2 regions of the Variovorax sp. FW301-JW7 genome follow, and region 1 is predicted to be linked to the other one. Evidence: riboswitches for the same ligand, from Rfam matches in the RefSeq annotation. Region 1 holds a riboswitch; the other holds the start of a gene.
What was found. Region 1 has a riboswitch for glycine ahead of AC3WQM_RS12345 (D-amino acid dehydrogenase). Riboswitches for the same ligand answer to the same signal wherever they lie in the genome.
Positions count from the first base shown of each region.

Region 2: another riboswitch for glycine. It lies ahead of gcvT (glycine cleavage system aminomethyltransferase GcvT); the one in region 1 lies ahead of AC3WQM_RS12345 (D-amino acid dehydrogenase).

Region 1 covers NZ_JBYTBC010000004.1:100,216-107,853, reverse strand. The annotation lists gene rfbD (dTDP-4-dehydrorhamnose reductase) at 1-288, opposite strand, end outside; gene rfbB (dTDP-glucose 4,6-dehydratase) at 285-1,364, opposite strand; glycine riboswitch at 1,482-1,572, shown strand; glycine riboswitch at 1,617-1,723, shown strand; gene AC3WQM_RS12345 (D-amino acid dehydrogenase) at 1,815-3,122, shown strand; gene AC3WQM_RS12340 (RtcB family protein) at 3,142-4,557, opposite strand; gene AC3WQM_RS12335 (FIST signal transduction protein) at 4,772-6,052, opposite strand; gene AC3WQM_RS12330 (PhaM family polyhydroxyalkanoate granule multifunctional regulatory protein) at 6,102-6,899, opposite strand; gene AC3WQM_RS12325 (aminotransferase-like domain-containing protein) at 6,964-7,638, opposite strand, start outside.
Region 2 covers NZ_JBYTBC010000003.1:232,331-239,968, forward strand. The annotation lists gene gcvT (glycine cleavage system aminomethyltransferase GcvT) at 38-1,210, opposite strand; glycine riboswitch at 1,258-1,362, opposite strand; glycine riboswitch at 1,375-1,465, opposite strand; gene AC3WQM_RS09560 (hypothetical protein) at 1,497-2,033, opposite strand; gene AC3WQM_RS09565 (L,D-transpeptidase Cds6 family protein) at 2,129-2,611, opposite strand; gene AC3WQM_RS09570 (MFS transporter) at 2,872-4,062, opposite strand; gene AC3WQM_RS09575 (AraC family transcriptional regulator) at 4,172-4,951, shown strand; gene AC3WQM_RS09580 (TRAP transporter large permease) at 4,985-6,277, opposite strand; gene AC3WQM_RS09585 (TRAP transporter small permease) at 6,288-6,800, opposite strand; gene AC3WQM_RS09590 (TRAP transporter substrate-binding protein) at 6,881-7,638, opposite strand, start outside.

The DNA.
Region 1 (7,638 bases):
GCCGATCTGCTGCGCGGCCTCGGCCACCACGCCAGGCGAGGTGGCGTTGAGCTTGCGCGCGAAGTCGGGCTCGCTCTCGGCCTTGTCGACGGCGGTGTGCGCGGCGGCATTGACGATGACGTCAGGGCGCACGGCCAGCACCGTGGCGGCCAGCTGCTCGGGACGGCTGAAGTCGGCATGGAAGTCGGTGCTGTCGAAATCCAGCGCGACCAGTTCGCCGAGCGGCGCGAGGCTGCGTTGCAGCTCCCAGCCGACCTGCCCACCCTTGCCAAGCAGCAGCAGCTTCATGCGCCGGCCTTCGCCGTCGTGGCGTCGTACTGCTTCTCGACCCACTCGCGGTACGCGCCGCTTTGCACGTTGCGCACCCACTCGCCGTTCGCGAGGTACCACTCGACGGTCTTGCGGATGCCGGTGTCGAAGGTCTCGGCAGGCTTCCAGCCAAGCTCGGCCTCGAGCTTGCGTGCATCGATGGCGTAGCGGCGGTCGTGGCCCGGGCGGTCCGTGACGTAGGTGATCTGTTCCTTGTACGGTTTGCCGTCGGCGCGAGGGCTCAGCTCGTCGAGCAACGCGCACACGGTGTTGACGATCTCGATGTTGGGCTTCTCGTTCCAGCCGCCGACGTTGTAGGTCTCGCCGAGCTTGCCGGCCTCGAGCACGCGGCGGATGGCGCTGCAGTGGTCCTTCACGTAAAGCCAGTCGCGCACCTGCATGCCGTCGCCGTACACGGGCAGGTTCTTGCCGGCCAGTGCGTTGACGATCATCAGCGGGATCAGCTTCTCGGGGAAGTGGAACGGGCCGTAGTTGTTCGAGCAGTTGGTGGTGACCACCGGCAGGCCGTAGGTGTGGTGCCAGGCGCGCACGAGGTGGTCGCTGGCGGCCTTGCTGGCCGAGTACGGGCTGTTGGGCTCGTACTTGTTCTCTTCGGTGAACGCCGGGTCGGTCTTGGAGAGCGAGCCGTAGACCTCGTCGGTCGACACATGCAGGAAGCGGAAGGGCGCCTTCTGGTCGGCCGGCAGGGCGTTCCAGTAACCGCGCACCGATTCGAGCAGGCGGAAGGTGCCGAGCACGTTGGTCTGCACGAAGTCTTCCGGGCCGTGGATCGAGCGATCGACGTGCGATTCCGCGGCAAAGTTCACGACGGCACGCGGTTTGTGCTCGGCCAGCAGGCGGTCGAGCAGTGCGCTGTCGCCGATGTCGCCTTGCACGAAGACGTGGTTCGCGTTGCCCTTGAGCGATGCGAGGGTCTCGAGGTTGCCTGCGTAGGTCAGCTTGTCGAGGTTCACGACGGGCTCGTCGCCCTGCGCGATCCAGTCGAGTACGAAATTGGCGCCAATGAAGCCTGCGCCGCCGGTAACCAGGATCATGGAGTCCCCACCTGTAGAAAAAAGTTTGCTTTACCGAAAATCAACATTCAATTATCCCATCGGTGTGAAGTGCCGATGTACAGGGCTTGGCCGGCTTGCGGGGCCCGCCTACAATCGCCAACAATTGCAGGAGAGCGGGCCTCCACGGAGGCCCTACCGAAGGCGCAAACTCCCATAAACGCTCAGGTCGGCCCGACGACATTCCAGGCAACGCCACGGAATTTCGGCAAGGGGTCAGTACTGCACTCATCGATACAGCCGTCTGGAGAGCCGCCACGCCATGTGGCGCACCGAAGGAGCAAACCCGCTGCGGGTGCAGCAGGGTGAATCTCTCAGGTACCGAGGACAGGGGGAGCGGCAACTTGGACAACGGTCGTCCGGTTGCTTGCTATTTTTTCAATAGCGCTCCACGCCCGCCGTTCAAGCGCTGCAAACTCAAAGGTACTTGCAATGCGTGTGATCGTTCTTGGCGCCGGCCTGCTCGGCGTGACTTCGGCCTACTACCTCCAGCAACTCGGCCACGAGGTGACCGTGATCGACCGGCAGGCCACCCCGGCCGCCGAAACCAGCTTCGCCAACGGAGGCCAGATCTCGGTCAGCCATGCCGAACCCTGGGCCAATCCGAGCGCGCCGCTGAAGGTGCTGCAGTGGCTTGGCAAGGAAGATGCGCCGCTGCTGTTTCGCATCCGCGCCGACATGCGCCAGTGGCTCTGGGGCCTGCAGTTCCTGCGCGAATGCACCCCCGCGCGCACCCGCCACAACATCGAACAGATCGTTCGTCTCGGTACATACAGCCGGGAAATGTTGCAGCAATTGCGTCGAGACACCGGCCTGAACTATGACCAGCGCACGCAAGGCATCCTGCACTTCTACACGACGCAAAAAGAATTCGACGGCGCCCTCGCGCCCGCCGAGCAGATGCGTGCCCTGGGCTGCGAGCGGCTGGTCATCTCGGCCGACGAGGCCATCAAGATCGAACCCGCCCTCGCCCACATCCGCCCCCAACTCGCCGGCGCCACGTACACCGCCGAAGACGAATCGGGCGACGCCAACCGCTTCGCACGCGAGCTCGTGAAGCTGGCCGAGGCGGCCGGCGTGAAGTTCCTCATGAGCCACACGGTGACCGCGCTGCGCGAAGCCGGCGGCAGCATCGACCACGTCGAGGCGACCGACAACGAAGGCCGCTTCCAGCGCATCCGCGGCGATGCCTTCGTGCTTGCGATGGGTTCGCTGAGCCCGCTGTACGCCGCGCCGCTGGGCATCCGCCTGCCGATCTACCCGGCCAAGGGCTACTCGGTGACGCTGCCCGTGAAGGACGCATCGAAGGCGCACCAGGTCTCGCTCACCGACGACGAATACAAGCTGGTGTTCTCGCGCTACACGTCGGAGTCGGGCGACCGCCTGCGCATTGCCGGCACGGCCGAGCTCAACGGCTACGACCGCGACCTGAACCGGGTGCGCTGCGAAGCCATCGTGCGGCGCGTCGAAGAACTCTTCCCCGGCGCCGGCGACACCGAGCGCGCGCAGTTCTGGACCGGCCTGCGCCCGGCCACGCCGAGCAACGTGCCGCTGATCGGCAAGACCAAGCTGCCGAATCTGTTCCTCAACACCGGCCACGGCACGCTCGGCTGGACGCACGCCTGCGGCTCGGGCAAGTCGATCGCGCGCATCGTGAGCGGGCTGGCGCCCGAGGTCGACTTCGCGTTCGCCGGCATGCCGGCGAACGCGCCGCGTGCCGTGCAACCCGCACTGGGCTGACACGACACGCGCCCCTGGGTCACGCCTTGAACGTGACCCAGGGCTTGAGCCGCACGGCGCAGCGGATGAGCCCTGCACTTTCCTGCGCCTCGATCACCGCGCCGATCGGCTTGTAGGCCTGCGGCGCCTCTTCGATGCGGCGCTCTTCGCGCAAGGTCACACACTGCCAGCTGGCATCGGCGTCGCCGGGCGCGGGCCGCATCGCGCGCACTTCCTGCCGACGCATGCGCCGGCCGGCGCCATGGCTGCACGACCACAGCCAGTCCTCATGCCCCAGCCCGGTCGCGAGGTACGAGTGATCGCCCATCGACCCGGGAATCAGCGCCAGGTCGCCCGCGTGCGCCGGCGTCGCGCCCTTGCGATGGATGTTCATACCGTGCTCGCGCAGCACCACGTTGTGCGGCACGTCGACCACCAGCGTCGACGCCGTGGCGCCCAGCAGCTCGGCGAAGTCCTTGCGCACCAGCTCGGCCAGCACGACGCGGTTGGCCCACGCGTAGCGCGCGGCCACGCCCATGGCTTCGAGGTACTCCTGCGCCTGCGGCCCGGCCAGGCCGTACAGCCCGCTCTTCGGATGGCGCAGGCCCTGCGGCCACTCGGCCCGTGCGCGGTCCATCCATCGGCCGCCGACATGGAACCCGATGTCGCGCGAGCCGCTGTGGATCATCACGACGACCTCGCCCGCCTTGAGCCCTGCGCGGTACGCCGCGTGTCGGTCCATCACCTGGTCGACCACCTGCAGCTCGACGAAGTGGTTGCCGCTGCCCGGCGTGCCCAGGCACGGATCGCGGAACACCTCGTGGCGCGCGCCGGTGTAGGCCGGCGGTGCGTGCCGCGATTGCCCGCCGAAGCTCGCCAGGCCGATGCACGCGCCGATCTCGGCCTGCAGCCGGTCGCGGTCGCAGGCCGCCCAGAGCCCGTCATTGCGCACGGCGTCCAGGAACGCGGCCGGCCCTTCGTCGAACAGCGCGCGAAACGCCGCCGTGTGCACCGGCACGTCGCGCCCGTTGTCGAGCAAGCTGCGCGTGAGCCGCGCGAGCAACTGCGTCTTGTGCGGCGCCACCTGGTCCAGCGTGAGGCCGGTGGTCAGCAGGCGCATGCCGCAGTTGATGTCGGTGCCGACCGCGGCGGGAATCACGAAGTCGCCATCGGTGGCGACGACGCTGCCCACCGGCGCGACCGAGCCCGGATGAAAGTCCGGCGTCGCGCAGGCCTTGCACACGCCATGCGCGCCGTCGGGCGAGCGCACGCTGGCGAAGGCCAGCAGCTGGTTCACGGCTTTTTCTTCCAGCGGCAGGCTCTGCGGCAGAAGAACGGTCGCCTGCGCGGCTTCGTTGCGAAGGTGATAGATGCCGTCGCGGTAATCGACGGCGATGTTCGCGCGCGAAAAGGCGCGCTGGAGTCTCGAAAAATGACTGTGGTTGGGGCTGCCCATGGCTGCAATTCCATTCGGGGAAACCGTGTCGGTTTCCGGGCCCCGTCACATCGCATGGCGGGGCGAAAGAGATCGACCGCGTGCCTCGGGGCGCGCGGATCACTCCTTCTTGCAGCAGCAGAGATTCAAGAAAGCGGGCGGATTCTAGCGACGCGAACCGCCTGCGAAAACAACGCGCAGGCGCACGCGTCGTTTTTTCCCGTCAGTCAGCCAGTCAGTCCGGCGCGGTGAACACCGTCAGCACGCCGGTGTAGCCGTACAGGTGGTGGCGTGCGATTTCGCCGGCGGCGAAGAAGCCGACCAGCGGCACGTCGCCCAGCGCATGCCGCACGATCTGCAGCTCAGCGCCCGGCGCACCGAAGTGCGGGCCGCCGCGTCCCGAGCAGCTCACGTACACCGCGCCCGCGATGCGCCGCGCGGGATGCGGCGCGGCCTCGGCCTCGCCGGCCGCCACGGCGCGCGCGGTGGCCAGCGTCTGTTCTTCGGGCTCGAGCTCTTCGCGGATCTCGGCGCAGATGCGCATCAGGTCGGCGCGCGCCGCCTGCGCGTTGCGGCGGCAGAAGCTCAGCCGCATGCCGGCCTCGGCGTTGTCGGCAATGGCGATGCCGCGCCGCGTCGGATCGAGGCCGATGATGTGGCGCACCAGCACGTCAGCGCCCAGGTCGCCGGTGCGGCGGATGCCGTCGCTGCCCGCGTCGGCCAGGCCGACCAGCGTGTTGCGCACGGCGTCGATGGCCTCCTGCGGCCGGTCGAGCGACACCTGCAGGTCGGCCAGCAGCACGTCGAGCGCCGGCTCGCCGTCGAGCGAGAGCAGCAGGTTGCCGTCGGCCTCGGTGATCTCGCGCTCGCGCGCGCCGCCCGTGCGCAGCGGCTGGCAGCCCTGCGTGACGCGCGACACCAGCCGCACGCCCTCGCCGAACACCACGCCCGACAAGCCGCCCGAAAACACACCGCCCGCCGCACCGTGGCCGCGGATGTTGCCGTTGCCGCCGACCGCGAACTGCAGCGCCCCGCCGCGGCCGGACGAGAGCCCGCCGAACAGGTAGCCGGTGTCGGTGCGGCCCGCCATCTCGCCGATGAGCTCGCCCAGGTCGGGCGTGGCGGGGTCGGCGTGCACGAGCGCGGTGTGCGCCTCGAAGCCGCTCATTTCGGAGCTGCCCAGCGGCGCCACGCCCGAGAACACGCGGTACTGGTCGCTGGGCAGCGCGCACAGCATCAGGCTCAGGCCGGGCTCGTCGAAGTACTCGGCGTTGTTGGCCGACACGCCGATGCCGACCGTGCCCGACCAGTCGGTGACCTCGGGCAGTTCGGCGCTCAGGTGATCGAGGATCTCCTGCGCCTCGCTCGCGTAGTGGTCGGTGATGTAGAGCAGCCCGAGCGTCGGGTTCGACGCGTAATCGGGCAGCGCCATCTGCGCGCGCAACTGGGCCAGCACGAGGCCGGCGGCCATGCGCCATTGCGGGTGGGTGGCATGGCCGGTGGGAAACAGTTTCATGGTGCGTACCGACCCGTGCGTCGTCGTCTGGAAAGGTGACTGTGAGACGTCAGCGCCGGCCGGAGGTTCGCTTGCGCGCGGCGGTGGACGTGGTTTTCTTGCGCGCGGCGGGTGCCGGCGCGGCTTTCTTGGCGGCGGCCTTCTTCGCCGCGGTCTTGGCGGCCGGCTTGCGCGCCGCCGTTGCCTTGCCAATGACCTGCCCCACGGCGTCGGCCAGCGGCTGCGCCATGGCCGGCACCTTGAGTTGCGCCGCGTCCTGCAGCGCCGTGCTCGCGATCTGCTGGAACTGCTCGGTGAGCGAGCCCCACCATTGCATCGGGTCGACCACGCCGGCGGCGCCGTTGGACGCTGCGGGTTTGGCGCGCGACGTCTTCTTCGGCGCCGGGGTTTCCTCTTCCACCTCTTCCGCTTCTTCCTCGGCCTCGTCGAACTCTTCTTCCTCTTCCTCGACAGCTTCCGGTTCGGGCCGCGGTGCGGGGGCCGGTGCAGAAGCCGGTGCAGGTGCCGGCGCCATGGCCGCGGCCTGCTTGGTGAACGCGCTGGCGATGTCTTCCATCCGCACGTTCATGCCGCGCAGGGTCGACAGCGTCATCTTCTGCACCTCGAGCGCCTGGATGGTCGCCTTGAGCGCGTGGCCGTTCTGTTCGAGCCAGTACTGGACCGTCTTCAATTCCTGGATGCGCTTGTCGACCTCTTCGACGCTCATGGTGGGCGCGACCCAACTCGCGAGGCTGGGGATGCCGGGCACCGAGCCGGAGCCCGCGGCGGCACCGCCGGCGAGGTTCTTCAGGAAGTCGAATCCGGGGACGAACTGGCTGAAGTCGAAGGGTTTGCTGGCGTTGCTCATGCGGGAGGTCTCCTGGCTGGGTTTTCTTGTGCTGCCAGCTTACTCCAAGCCCTTTGCAAGCGAATCAGAGCTCGTCCCTGACCCGGCTGAAAACCTTCCAGAAATTCGCGTCCTGCGAGGTCGCGAAGTTGATCCGCATCATCGTGCTCGGCGGCCGGCGCGCATGGAACAGCGAGCCCGGCGCCAGCAGGTAGCCTTGGTCGAGCATGCGTTGCGTGAGCGCGTCGGTGTCCACGCCCGTGTCGACCCAGCCGAACAGCCCGGCCGGCTCCGAGGCGAAGGTGCAGCCGTGCGACATGGCGAGCTTCACCGCGCGGCCGCGCGCGCCGTCCAGGCGGATGCGCACGCGCTCCGAATGGCGGCGCAGTTGGCCCTGGTCGATGCACCACGACAGCGCCCGCTCGAACAGCGTGGGCGAGGTCAGCGTGGCCAGCAGCTTGGTCTCGAGCAGCCGCTCTTTGAGCGCGGGCGAGGCGGCCAGGAAGCCGATGCGCCAGTTGGGCGCCAGAATCTTCGCGAAGCCGCTGACGTAGATGGTGCGCTGCAGCCCGTCGAGCGCACTCAGGCGCGTGGCGTGCTCGGGCGCGAGGTGGCTGTAGGTGTCGTCCTCGACGATGTGGAAGTCGTGTTCGTTGGCCAGCTTGAGCACGCGGTGCGCGCTGCCCGGCGTGAGGCTGTAGCCGGTCGGGTTGTGCAGCACGCTCACGCTCACGAACAGCTTGGGGCTGTGCAGCTTGCA
Region 2 (7,638 bases), on a different contig from region 1:
TGCAGAGCCTAGCCGGGTCTGCGGGGTTCAGTGTCGGTCAGCCGCGGTAGTAGCGGGTCGGCACGAAAGGCATGGTCGAGACTTCCATCGGCACCGGCTTGCCGCGCACGATGGCCTGCACGCGCGTGCCGGGCTCGGCGAAGGCGGCGGCTACGTAGCCCATGGCCACGCAGCGGTCGGCCGTGGGGCCGAGCAGGCCGCTGGTGACGGCGCCGATGTCGTGGCCTTCGAGCGACTGCAGCAGCGTGCCGTCGCGCACCGGAATGCGTTCCAGTGCCACGAGGCCGACGCGCTTGCGCGTGAGCGTCTTGTGGTCGGTGTGGCCGGCCGCGCCCGAGGCGACGGCGGCCAGCTGGGCCAGCACCTTGGCCGCGCCCGGAAAGCCGCCTTCGCGCGCACCGCCGGCGCGGCGCACCTTCTGGATCGCCCAGTTGAGCGAGGCTTCGACCGGCGTGGTGGTGGTGTCGATGTCGTTGCCGTACAGGCACAGGCCGGCTTCGAGCCGCAGCGAGTTGCGCGCGCCCAGGCCGACGGGCTTCACTTCGGGCTGCGCGAGCAGCAGGCGGGCGAGGGCGTCGGCGTCCTTGCCAGCCACCGAGATTTCGAATCCGTCTTCGCCGGTGTAGCCGCTGCGGGTGACGAAGGCCGCGATGCCGCCGATCTGCACCGCGCCGCCGGTCATGAACACGAAGCGCTCGATGCCGGGCGACAGGCGCGCCAGCGTGGCTGCGGCCTGCGGGCCCTGCAGTGCGAGCAGGGCGTGGTCGGGCAGGGGCTGCACCGCGCAGCGCGCGCCGATCCTGGCCTGGATGTGGGCGATGTCGGCCACCTTGCAGGCGCCGTTCACGATCACGAAGAGCGAACCGTTGCCTTCGTTGAAGAACATCAGGTCGTCGAGGATGCCGCCCTCGTCGTTCAGCAGCAGACCGTAGCGCTGCTTGCCGGCGGGCAGGTCGATCACGTCGACGGGCATCAGGGTTTCGAAGGCGGCGGCGGCATCGGGGCCGACCAGGCGCAGCTGGCCCATGTGCGAGATGTCGAACAGGCCGGCCGCGTCGCGCGTGTGCTTGTGCTCGGCCATGAGGCCGGCGGGGTACTGCACGGGCATTGAATAGCCGGCGAAGGGCACCATGCGGGCGCCAAGCTCCACGTGCAGGTCGTACAGCGGGGTCTTGAGAAGTTGGGCGTCAGAAGCGGAGGAAGCGGCCACGGGGCACTCCAAAGGGGCAGTCGAAATCCATGGCTGCAACGCCACGGGCCACCCCTGCTGTCCGCTTTACCTGAGAGATTCGCCCCACGATCGGGGTTTGCTCCTTCGGTGGGCCGTGTGCAATGCCACGGCCTCTCTCCAGCAAGGAAACGCCGGTGGTTGCCGGCGTCTTGTCAGTCCTTTTGCCTGAGCGTTCGGGGAACCCCTGCGCCTTCGGCGGCCCCGTCGCGCGGGGCTCTCTCCTGACCCGGCGAGTGTAGTGGATCGCGGGGCCGGGGCTGGCGGCTCAGTGCACGGTTTCGGCCGGCGGCAGCAGCTTGTCGATGCGCTCGCGCAGCGAGTCGGCGCGCTCGGGGCCGGCGGCCTTCTCGATCTCGGAGAGCATCAGCGCGGCGATGGTCAGCATGGCTTCGCGGTCGCGGGCCTCGCGCAGGGCGTCGCGCATCTGGTTGGCGAAGCGCGGGTCGCGGCGCACGAACATGCGCTCGCAGATGTCGAACAGGAACATGCGCGTGGTGGCCAGCGAGCGCTTGCCGTCGAAGCTGTCGGCCGAGGTGGCGACCTGGATCGGCTCGGCGGCGGGGACGGGCGTGGGGGCCGCTGCGGGAGGCGGCGCGACCGGGCGCGCGACCTGCAGGTAGCCGCGCTGCATCAGCCCCTGGATCGCCTGCTCGGCCTCGACGCGGCTGGGGAACAGCGGGCTGAAGTCGGTCAGCGAGCGCCGGCCGTCGGCCATGAGCAGCAGGGCGCGCTCACGCTGGCTGAGCGTGCGCTGCCCGGCCTGGAGTTCGTCGCGTGCCTTCTCGGTCTTGGTGGGGAACATGGCGGCCACAGCTTTCGGAGGTCGAAGGCAGCAGCATCGTTGCAAGTGGTGACATCTTCGTGAACCATTTGCCTTACAGGGACAAGGGGGGCGCGTCAGTTGCCCGCGCTCTCCTTGCGGATCAGCCAGCGCGTGCCCACGCGCTGCAGCTCGAGGGTCTTGCGGTCGGTCTCGGTGAGCGCGTCGGCGCGGTAGACCTGCCGGAACTGCGCGCTGGCCGAGGTGCCCTGGACGCTGATCACCAGCCCCTCGATGCCCACGCTGATGCGCGACTTGCCCGTGATGCGGGCGCGCCGGTCGGCCTCCCAGCGCTCGCGGGTCTGGCCGCGCGCGGGGGTGAAGTCGGCCGCGTAGGCCGCGAGGTAGCGCTCGACGTCGCGCGCGGACCAGGCGGCAGCCCAGGCGCGCACGGCGCTTTCCACTTCGGCGAGGTGGGTGACGGGATTGGTGGGATTGGCGGGGGCGGCTGCTGGTGCAACGGCTGCAACGGGCGCGGCGGCCGGCGTGGCCGCGATACCGGCGGTGGCCAGCAAGCCGGCAGCGACAAGGCTGCTGCCCTGGGCGACGATTCGGTGCATGGCGTCCTTCTCTTTCCTTCTTCTTGTCTGTCAGGCTCGACGTCGAAGCTTGCGTCGATTCTGGCAGTGAAAGAGAGCGCGTGCGGCGTGGAATCGCCCACGGATTTCGGTGGTCCGTGGTTCAGGGCGCGTGCACAGGCCACCGGGTGCTTCCCTCCGCGAATGTCCCCCGCCTTCGGCTCCTCCTTGATTTCGCTGCGGGAAGCACCCAGTGCCCTGTGCACGGTGGGCGCTGCCGTTGCGCGGGAACGGAACTCAACTCAGGCCGCCGCAGCCTCGCCCGCCATCACCTGCACTGTGCGATTGCGCAGCCGCAAGGCGAGCACGGTCGCGACGCACAGCACGCACAACACCACCGTCAGCGTCACGCCGAGCCCGCGTGCATCCGACAGCAGGCCGAACAGCGGCGACACCAGCCCGCCGACCGAGAGTGCGAGCCCGAGCGTGATGCCGCTGGCGGTGGCCGGGTTGCGCGGCAGGTAGTCCTGCGCGAGCGTCACCTGCGCGGCGAAGGGCAGGAACATGCTCATGCCGAGCCACGCGGTGCAGGCCAGCGCCGCGCCGGGCGTCGACGCGAGCACGAGGCCCGCCATGGCCGGCAGCGCGAGCAGGTAGCCGCAGCGGATCGTGCCCATGCGCCCGATGCGGTCGCCGAGCCAGCCGCCGGCCAGCGTGCCCACGGCCCCCGCGGCGGTGAAGGCGGTGAGCGCCGCGGCGCCCTGGAAGGTGCTGCCGTGCAGGTCGCGCGTGATGCGCAGCGAGAGCATCGACAGCACCGTGACGTAGGGGATCGACCAGCCCACGATGGTCGCCACCAGCAGGCTGAAGGCGCGCCAGTCGTTGTGCGGCTTCAGCACCTGGGCGCGGGCCTGCGCGGCCCGTGCCGCGGTGGCCGCGTGGTGGGCGGCCGCGCTGCGCCGTGCATTCGCCGCGACCCACACCACGCCCATCGCCACTGCGGGAATGCCCAGCAGGTAGCTGCGCGACAGGCTGCCGCCGCCGACGACCGTGGCCGCCAGCACCGGCGCGAACGAGGCGCCGATGGTGCCGCCCACCGAGAACACGCTCATCGCCTTCTGCGAGGCGCCGCCGGCCGCGCGCGCGGCCACGGTGGCGGGCGGGTGGTAGGCCGCGATGCCCAGCCCGCACAGCGCGACCGCGATCCAGGTCAGCAGGTAGCTCTGGCTCAGGCCCGCCAGCACCACGCCCAGCGCCGCCACCAGGAAGCCCACGGGCACCAGCCAGGCGCGCGGGTGGCGGTCGGCGTACAGGCCGAACAGCGGCTGCACCACGCTCGACAGCCCGGTGGCCGCCAGCATCAGGCCGCTCACGGCCGTGTAGCTGTAGCCGCGCTCCAGCACCATGAAGGGCAGCAGCGCGGGCACGAGGCCCTGGTAGAGGTCGTTGACGGCATGGGTGCCGGTGAGCAGCCCGAGTCGGCGCGTGTTCATGCGATGGCTTCTTTCCTGGATGTCCGGTTGGAGAAAAAGGGGGAGAAAAGCCATCGTAGGAAGCCAGGGGAAGATGTTCTCGCTATGAATGTGCAAACATCGTCGTGAAATGGACAAACTGAATCTGCGCCCCGACGAGGGCGAATCGACCCCGCGCGCCGTGGCCGTGCTGGCCACCGATCCGGCGGGCGACGCCTTCATTCCGCCGCATGCGCACCGGCGCGGGCAGCTCATCCACGCGATCTCGGGCGTGATGATGGTCGGCGCCGCTGCCGGCAGCTGGGTGGTGCCGCCGGGGCGCGGCGTCTGGGTGCCGCCGGGCATGACGCACCAGATCCGCATGGCGGGCGAGGTGAAGATGCGCACGGTCTTCGTCGAGCCCGGCACGCGCGCCGACCTGGGCGCCGAGTGCCGCGTGATCCATGTGGGCGCGCTGTTGCGCGAGCTGATCGTGGCGGCCGTGTCGCTGCCGCTGGACTACCCGCCGGGCGGGCGCGACGAGCGCGTGATGGAGCTGATCCTCGACGAGATCGAGGCCGCGCCCGCGCTGTCGCTGCATGTGCCGATGCCGCGCCACGCGCGCCTGGCCGCGCTGTGCGAGGCGCTGATCCGCGACCCCGCGCAGCCCGCCACGCTCGACGGCTGGGCCGCGCGGCTGCACATGAATGCGCGCACGCTGGCGCGGCTGTTCGAACGCGAGACCGGCATGACCTTCGGCGCGTGGTGCCGCCAGGCGCGGTTGCTGCTGAGCCTGCCGCGGCTGGCCGCGGGCGCATCGATCCTGGAGGTGGCGCTGGCGCACGGCTACGAGAGCCCGAGCGCCTTCACCGCGATGTTTCGCCGCACGCTCGGCGTGCCGCCGAGCCAGTACCTGCACCCGCCGGCCTGAAGCTGGGGGTGCGGGCCGGAGCGGCCCGCGCCGCTACTTGAACCCGAGCGCGCGTGGCAGCCAGGTGCTCAGCATCGGCACGAAGGTCAGCAGGACCAGCACCGCGCCGTGCGCCCACAGGAAGGGCACCAGTTCCTTCACCAGCGCCGACATCGGCACCTTCGACACGTTGCAGGTGACGAACAGCAGCCCGCCCACCGGCGGCGTGATCATGCCCAGCGTGAGGTTGAAGATCACGATCATCGCGAAGTGCACCGGGTCGACGCCCAGCTTGATCGCCACCGGCGCGAGGATCGGCGCCAGCACCATCACGCCCGGCAGCGGCTCGATGAAGATGCCGAACAGCAGCAGGAACACGTTGACGATGATCAGGAACATCCACGGCGAGAGGTTCATGCTGATGAGCCATTCGGCCATCTGCTGCGGAATGCCCTCGATGGTCAGCACCCACGCGAACGAGGCCGACAGCCCGATGATGATCAGCACCGACGCCGACAGCAGGGCCGAGCGCGACAGGATGTCGGGCAGCATCTTCCACTCGAGCGTGCGGTAGATGAACTTGCCGCACACCAGCGCGTAGAACACCGCCACCACCGACGCCTCGGTGGGCGTGAACCAGCCGGCGCGCATGCCGCCCAGGATCACCACCGGCAGCAGGATCGCGGGAATCGCCTTCCACGTCGTGATGAGAATCTCGCGCAGCGGCGGCGTCTGGCCGTCGCCCTTGTAGTTGCGCTTCTTCGAGACGTAGAAGTTCACGACGCACATCGCCACCGCGATCAGGATGCCCGGCACGATGCCGGCCACGAACAGCTGGCCGACCGACACGGTCTCGTCCTGCAGCGCGTAGATGATCATGATGATCGAGGGCGGAATGATCGGTCCCACGATGGCCGTGGAGGCCGTCAGCGCCGCCGCGTACGAGCGGTCGTAGCCGGCCTTGTCCATCATCTTGATGAGCATCGAGCCGGGGCCGGCCGCGTCGGCCAGCGCCGAGCCCGAGATGCCCGAGAAGAAGGTCAGCGACACCACATTGGTGTAGCCCAGCCCGCCGCGCCGGTGGCCGACGAACTGGCCCGCGAAGCGCAGCAGCACCTCGGTGAGCGAGCCGCCGCTCATGAGCTCGGCGGCCAGGATGAAGAAGGGCACGGCCATCAGCGGAAAGCTGTCGATGCCGGTGAAGGTTTCCTTCAGCAGCACCATCAGCGGGTAGCTTTCCGCGAGGATCAGGGTGGCGGCCGTGGCCAGGCCGAGCGCGAAGGCCACGGGCACGCCGATGGCCAGGAACACGCAGGCGGAGACGATCAGGACAATGCTGGCATCCATGGTCTTCTCCTTACAGCGAGGCCGACGCGTTGGCGTCGAAATGCGCGTCCGACGCGAACTCGCGGTTCAGCACGTAGCCGCGCACCACCAGCAGCCAGTGCACGATCAGCAGCACGCCGCCGATCAGCATCGCGCTGTAGATGTAGGCAAACGGAATCTGCGTCACGGCCGTGAGCTGGAACATCGTGCGTTCCATGTAGAGCCAGCCGTACCAGACCATGAAGCCGAAGAAGGCGAACAGCAGCCCGGCCACCACGAGGCGCACCGCCACGGCCGCCGGCCGGGGCAGGGCGTCCTGCAGGTTCTCGACGGCGATGTGGCCGCCGTAGCGCAGCACGGGCCCGGCGCCCAGGAAGGTGAGCCAGATCATCATGTGGCGCGACACTTCTTCGGCCCATTCGATCGACTGGTTCGTGGTGTAGCGCAGCACGACGTTGGTGAAGATGATGACGGACATGGCCGCCAGCAGGAGGATCAGCGCCCACCGGTTGGCGGCGAGAAAGTAGCGCTCGAAGGCTTGCACGTTGTGGTTCTCTGTGGTGTCGGAAATGCGAAGCGCCCGGCCCACTGAGGCGGGCCGGGCGCGGTCGGATCGGAGCGGTCTTACTTGACGTCCGTGATCTTCTTGATGTTGTCGGCGCCGAATTCCTTGGCGTAGCCCACGTAGGCCGGCTTCAGGGCGTCGCGGAAGGCCGCGCCGTCGACGGTGCGCGTGACCTTCATGCCGTCTTTCTCAAGCTGGGCGATGCCGTTGTTCTCGTCGTCGTTGACCTTCTTGCGCTGCGCGATCGAGGCCTTCTTCGCCGCTTCGGTGAACACCTTCTTGTCGGCATCCGAGAGCTTGTTCCACACCTTGGGCGACAGCAGCAGCAGCGCCGGCGAGTAGACGTGGCCCGTGAGCGACAGGTGCTTTTGCACCTGCGAGAACTTCGAGGACAGGATCACGGGAATCGGGTTTTCCTGGCCGTCGACCGTGCCTTGCTGCAGCGCGCCGAAGAGTTCCGGGAAGGCCATCGGCGTGGGCAGGATGCCGAAGGTGCGGTAGCCGTCCATGTGCACCTTGTTTTCCATGGTGCGCATCTTCAGGCCGGCCGCGTCGGTGGGCTTGACGATGTCGCGCTTGCTGTTCGTCATGTGACGGAAGCCGTTTTCGGTCCAGGCCAGCGCGATGATGCCCTTGCTCGGGAACTTGGTCAGGATGTCCTGGCCGATGGGGCCGTCCATGACCTTGCGGGCGTGGTCGTAGTCGCGGAACAGGAAGGGGATGTCGACGATCTTGACCTCGGGCACGAAGTTGCCCACGGGGCCGGTCGAGGTGTTCAGCAGGTCTTGCGTGCCGAGCTGGATCGCTTCGATCTGCT